DNA from 2 places in the Sporomusa aerivorans genome. Region 1 is predicted to be linked to the other one. Evidence: riboswitches for the same ligand, from Rfam matches in the RefSeq annotation. Region 1 holds a riboswitch; the other holds the start of a gene.
What was found. A riboswitch is a leader RNA that binds a small molecule or an ion and turns the genes downstream of it on or off. The one in region 1 is predicted to bind cyclic di-GMP.
Positions count from the first base shown of each region.

Region 2: another riboswitch for cyclic di-GMP. It lies ahead of SATMO3_RS04370 (methyl-accepting chemotaxis protein); the one in region 1 lies ahead of SATMO3_RS24070 (diguanylate cyclase).

Region 1 covers NZ_CP156926.1:4,991,508-4,994,930, reverse strand. The annotation lists gene SATMO3_RS24075 (amidohydrolase family protein) at 157-1,476, shown strand; cyclic di-GMP riboswitch class I at 1,554-1,637, shown strand; gene SATMO3_RS24070 (diguanylate cyclase) at 1,748-2,653, shown strand; gene SATMO3_RS24065 (PepSY-associated TM helix domain-containing protein) at 2,803-3,423, opposite strand, start outside.
Region 2 covers NZ_CP156926.1:966,806-970,228, forward strand. The annotation lists gene SATMO3_RS04365 (HD domain-containing phosphohydrolase) at 1-1,687, shown strand, start outside; cyclic di-GMP riboswitch class I at 1,745-1,832, shown strand; gene SATMO3_RS04370 (methyl-accepting chemotaxis protein) at 1,933-3,423, shown strand, end outside.

The DNA.
Region 1 (3,423 bases):
TTCACGGGAGAGGGTTTATCTTGCTGGAAACAGAAATGAAACAGACGGTCTTAGTCATAACCAGTCTCTTGATGGCAAAAAATAATGTATGTGTTATCAACAATTTTCGCGGTTCATCTATATATGAAATAAGCAGCGGGTTGGATTGGAGTTTCATTGTATTGGACGAAAGGATTGAAGATGGTGCTGGGAAAAGACATTGCAATCATAAAAGGTAATATAGCGTTTACGCCTAGTTTCGGCCAACTGAATATTGCCGAGAACAGCTTTGTGGTTATTCAGGGGAAAAAAGTTAAGGGGATTTATCGCGCACTGCCGGCTGAATACCGGAATATACCTGTAACAGATTATCAAGACGCCTTGATCATTCCCGGCTTTGTCGATTTGCATTTCCATGCGCCGCAGTTTGCCAACAGAGGGCTGGGTTTTGATCTGGAACTCTTGCCCTGGCTGGAGAACTATACGTTTCCCGAAGAAGCAAAATTTCAGGATGTAACGTATGCGCAAGCCGTGTATAAAAAGGTAGTCTCGGCGCTATGGCAATGGGGCACGACCCGGGTAGTGTTTTTCGGCACTATTCACAAAGCAGCCACCGCCAAGCTTATGGAACTGCTGGCAACGGCCGGTCTGGGCGGCTATGTAGGCAAAGTAAACATGGATAGGAATTCTCCCGGGATTCTCATGGAAACAACCGGACAATCGTTACTCGATACCGAAATGTTTATTAAAGAAACAATTGGCAGGTATGAACTGGTAAAACCAATTATAACGCCAAGATTTGTACCTACCTGCTCGCCGGAATTAATGAGTGGCATTGCCAGACTGGCAATGCAGTACAACTTGCCGGTTCAGTCACATTTATCGGAAAACACAGGCGAGATCGCCTGGGTTAGAGAACTGCATCCCGAATGTCAGAATTATGCCAGTGTCTATGATCAATTCGGCCTGTTTGGCAAGCAGCCGACCGTTATGGCTCACTGTATTTACAATGATGATGCCGAGCTGGCGTTAATGGCCAAAAATAGAGTTTATGTGGCCCACTGTCCCTATTCGAACAGCAACTTGGCTAGCGGGATAGCACCTGTCAGGAAATGTATTGAGCAGGGAATTCCCGTAGGTCTGGGCTCTGACGTCGCCGGCGGCCATGAGGTAGCGATGAGCAGGGTCATGTCCATGGCTATAGAGGTTTCCAAACTGAAGTGGCTGGCAAGCGGTAAAAAGGAGAAATTCCTCACTATACCGGAAGCCTTGTATCTGGCGACCAAAGGCGGGGGAAGCTTTTTCGGCAAAGTAGGCAGCTTCGAGGCAGGCTACGATTTTGATGCCCTGGTTATTGACGACAGCAGCCTGGAGGTGGCGGCAAGCAACCGGTATTCGGTAGAGGACCGGTTGAGCAGGTTTATTTATATAGGCGATCATCACAATATTATCGCCCGTTATGTTGCCGGTAAAAAAATAGAGAAACCTCAATTCTAAACAATAATTATCGTACAACACGACTTATTTCGACATTTTTCTTATCTGCTAGTGATTAAAATAGTAGCAGATAATTTAAAATGGACAGGCAAACCTTCCGAAAGGATGGGACGCAAAGCCATGGGTCTACAGATGTTTTCTAAGATTGCCAGGTTGCATCATGTAAGTAAATGATGAACCGGGCATTTTTATTTTGCTAACCATATATATGAAATTCCAATAAAGATCTCTCGTAGCTGGCAATAATAAGGAATTAAGGAAGGAAAAAGACATGGATCCGGAAAAACAAACCGTCCTGATTGTTGATGACATGAAATTCAGCAGGCATTTGTTAAAGTCTTTATTGGAAGATGACTATTATGTGCTATGCGCCAGCTCAGGGCGGCAGGCCCTGGAGTTGATCATGGCGCAGCCGGTCGATCTGGTTCTATTGGACATTATCATGCCTGATATGGACGGTCGTGAACTATGCCGGCAACTAAAAAGCGATCCTGTCACCCAGGATGTTGCGGTTATTTTTATTTCTGTTAAAGATGAAACGGAAGATCAAATGCAGGGATTCGCCCTGGGGGCGATTGATTATATTACCAAAAATACCGCACCCGCAGTTGTACAGGCGCGGGTACGGTGTCATCTTGAGTTGAAAAAACAGCGTGACAGACTGGCTAAATGGTCTTTCACCGACGCGCTTACCGGTATTCCCAACCGGCGGTATTTTGACGAAACGCTGGGAAAGTTATGGTGTTATGCGTTGCGCAACCAGGATCTTTTATCATGTCTGTTAATCGATATTGATTTTTTTAAGAACTATAACGACAGCTACGGTCATATGGAAGGCGACCATTGCCTGAAAAAGGTGGCCGGGGCCGTACAGGCGGCTCTGCTACGGCCCATTGACACAGCGGCCCGGTACGGCGGTGAGGAATTTATCGTGCTGATGCCTTCAACTCCTTGCGCCGGCGCAGTCCGGGTAGCTGAGAGAATTCAGGCCAATATCCGTGAACTGCGCATAGAGCATCGCCTCTCGGGGGTTAGTAACCTGGTTACAGTCAGTATCGGTATTGCCACCCTTAAACCGGATAGGCGTTATGATCCTGCGGTCTTGATAAAACGGGCGGATTTTGGACTCTATAAGGCCAAAAACGAAGGACGAAACAGGTTTGTTATTATCGAATAGGGAGCGGGTTAAGCCGTAGGTTGGTTTCCTCTCGTATCTATTAAGGGCAGTGCGGGTTTGGTCGGCCAGAAGTAAATAAGCTACGGCAAAGGGCTGTGCTGAAACAAGTGTTTCAGCACAGCCCTTACAAGTTATTGCCTGTACGAGCGTTAGCGTGGCAGGCTTATTTCAATTTGCCGGTCGGTTTTCGCCGGCGGTCTTGCTGCAAGCCGGCGGGCAGTGACAGCCAATACGACTCCCAACAGTAAGGCTGTTAAATCGATGCCGGCGGTCATCCAGTCGCGCGCTGCGATTGCCGGCGCCAGCCCAACCTTGGTTGTGAGGGCATTGATCAGCGGCAACCCCAGGCAAAGCAATGCGGCGAAGCCTGTTTGCTCCGACCAGGCGCGCTCTGGCGGGCGCAGCAGGGCGTGCAGCAGCATAATGAGCCAGACACTGAAAAATACCGTAATTTCTCCTTCAGACCGGTTGGTCATTGCCTGCGGCAATAACCGGTTGGCCCATAAATAGGTAATGCAGGCAATAACACTGCCCATGATGACTGTGATGTTCAGGGCTTCGGCGGTACGGTACATAACATAGGTCAACTGGTTGCTGCGGGCGTAGCGGCGGCGCCGCTTCACCGTAAAGAAAATGAGGCCGGTGGCAATCATAGCGGAGCTGATCAACCCGGCGGCAAAATACAGCCAGCAGACAGGATAGCCGCCGAATCTGCCAATATGCAGCCCGACCAGGGTGCGGTAGGCTGTAACATATTTATTCCAGGTGGC
Region 2 (3,423 bases), 2.5 Mb from region 1:
TATCATATTCTCCCAACCGGTAATGAATAATGCAAACAACGTAAGTGGTATTGTTTTTGCAACCGTTTCTGCCCGAAAATTAGAAAATGTAATACAAGAATTTGAATTTGGACAAACCGGCAGAGCTTATTTGATTGACAAAAGTGCTCATATTATTGCCCAGACAGGTTCAAATGGAACTGGTAGCGAAAGCATGGAAAATAATGAGGGATACTGGCGGGCAAAATCAGGATTATCCGGGGCAGACCGCTATATCAATCACAGAGGCACCGAGGTAATAGGCGCATATCAGTGGGTTCCGGACAGAGACTGGGTATTATTAATAGAGATAGATGAACAGGAAGTTCTGCTACCGCTGTATACTCTCATTCAAAAAGCTGTTATTGGCAGCGCCATCATCCTGTTGTTTGCTTTATTGTTAACCTGGTTAATGTCCAAAAGTATTCAAAGACCGATACTAATGCTGCTTTCTGCGTCCCAGGGAGCACAATACGGCGACTATTCACATACAATCTCTGAAGAAAAATTTTCCTTTGCGCCTGTTGAAGTCCGCGGCTTGTGCAATGCCTTTAATATCATGCTGGGAACTATTAATGAACACATCGCACTTCTATATGACCGCAATGCGGCGTTGATTGTTGCCGAAACTAAATACCGCAAGCTGAGTACACAGGACCAGCTTACTCAGATTCACAACCGGACCTACTTTGAGGAGGAAGTCAGCCGTCTGCAGTCTTTGCAGCAGGCACCGGTAGGGGTTGCTATCTGCGATGTAGACGGCTTGAAACTTATTAACGATACCTTGGGCCATAAAGCCGGCGATGATTTAATCCGGGCGGCTGCCAACAGTATTGTCCAAAGTTTTTCTTCTCACGTGACAGTAGCACGGATCGGCGGCGATGAATTTGCGGTGATAATGCCTGGCGCGGAGTTAGACGAAGTACTTGCCGGGATAAAACGTCTGCGGTCTACGGTGGATGAACATAACAGGATACATCCTGAACTTCCGCTGGCAATCTCGACCGGTGGCGCGGCTGCAACCAAATTGCCGCTTAAGCTGGAAGACGTCATCAGTGAGGCTGATAACCATATGTACCAGGAAAAGAACCGCAACCGGGCGCACAACCGCCAAATGCTGCTGACAACACTAATGCAAACTGCCGGCAAAAATGACCACGGCTTTTTCGACCATATCGAAGGCGTAAAGAAATGGGCGCTCAAGCTGGGGAAGGCACTGCTTTTAGATGATCAGGCGTTACGCCAGCTCGAACTTGCAGCCCACTATCATGATATAGGAAAAGTGGGAGTTCCCCGGGAGATTCTTGTAAAATGTGGTCAATTAACGGAAGCGGAATGGGTGCAAATAAGGGCGCATGCAGAGCTTGGCGGGCGTCTGGCGAAAGCAGTTGCCGAACTTCTTCCTGTAGCCGAATATATTACCAGCCATCATGAACGATGGGACGGTTCCGGTTATCCGGATAAAATAAAAGGAGAGGGCATTCCTTTAATTAGCAGAATAGTCGCTATTGCCGACTCCTATGATGCTATGCAGCGCAATACCTCATACCGTAAGGCGGCTTCACGGGAGGAAGCAAACCGGGAAATGCAGGCTCATTCGGGAAAACAGTTTGATCCCCGACTGGTGAGCTTGCTGTTAAAAACAGTAGAAAAAGAATGCAACATTTAAGGAGGATTTTGCCAATTTGTCCCGAAATATGTAGAAAAGGAACAGAAGTGTGTTTCAGATCAAATTCAGCAAACTTATCGAAAGATAAGGACGCAAAGCCGTGGGTCTACAAGCTGTGTGTGCTCAGGATTGCCAGGTTGCAGTTAGTTGCATTCCGGCAATCTTTTTTCATTTTCATTTAAGACAGGATAGTAAGAATAGTAACAGCAACAGTTCAAGAAAAAAATGAAAGGAAGGTTATTGTTATGAAAATCACCAGTATGAAAACTAGACTTCTCTTAATTCTGTTGCCCTTTTTGATTTTAACCTTTGGATTATTAGTAGGTGTCAACTATTATCGGGCGGAGCAGGCCCTGTCGGCGAGCGTGGAAGAGAACGCAATAGCGATTGGGAATGATTACTCTAATCGTATCGAGGCTTATGTTCAGGGGGCAGTGCTGCAACTGGAAGCATTCTCCACCAATAAAGGCTTGTATAATCCGGCCGATAAGAAGCAATTGCAGGAGACTTTGCAGGATTGCGCCAAGCGGCTGGGCAACCTGGAAAATGTAACCTATATTGCTACCGACGGTTTGGCTCTGCGTCCTGACGGAAGTACTACCCAACTGGGCGAACGTGCATATTTTAAACAGGTTATAGCTACCAAAAAGGCGGTGGTTTCCGAAGTTCTTATTTCAAAAACCACCGGCAAAGTGGCTGTGAATGTGGCGGTACCGCTCCTTTACGGCGATCAGCTGACAGGCGTATTAACGGGTACAGTATCATTGGATAAGTTGACAACGCTGATTAAAGACATGCGATTTCTGAGTACAGGGTACGGCGTTATTGCCGACAATAGCGGCAAACTTATCATCCATACCAAATTACCGGACTTGGTTGGCAAATTAAATTTTACCGAAAAGAAAGTTGATCCGGCACTCAATGTAAAAGAAACGGAACTGGATGATCATTTTATCAGCCTGTTTAAAACTGCTGCCCAAACCGGCAAGCCGGTACGGGGGACTTACAAGTTTGTTGACGGGATAACCAAGGTTGGTGTATTTACTCCCATTCAGCTGCCGGGCAGTAATCCCTGGATCTTAATTGTAACGGCGCCGGAGGCTGAGGCTGCACAGGCGGTAACTTCATTGACATACGCCATGCTGACCGGGTCGTTCTTCTGCCTTGTTCTGGCTGCGCTGTTTATTCTTTATCTCAGTAAAATTCTTTCAAAGCCGATTGCCTTGATCAGAGACGAATGCCTGCTGCTGGCGCAGGGGGACCTACGCGATCAGCAGGGCAGGGTCTTGTCTCATGATGAAGTGGGACAGTTGGCGCAGGGGTTTCGGGACATGCGCACCAGTCTGCGGACTCTGGTCACCAATGTTCTTTCCCAATCGGAATTGCTTGCCGCTTCCAGTGAAGAACTGACGGCAAGTGCCCATCAATCGGCAGATGCCGCTAATCAGGTAGCCGGCTCGATCACGGAAATTGCCCGGAGCGCTGAAAATCAGGTTGCAACAGTTAATCAAATCACTGCGAGATCCCGGGCAATGGCCGAAGAAGTAAATCAGATTGCGCAAACAGCAAAAGACTTATCGCAAATTGCTGAAGACACTGCTGCGGCAGCGAAACAAGGCCGTACGTCTGCAGAGCAAGCCGTAACGCAGATGAGCGAAATCGGGGAGAATACAAACACTACGCAGGCGACTATCGGTGAATTAAGCAAAAGCTCTCAGGAGATCAGGGAAATTGTC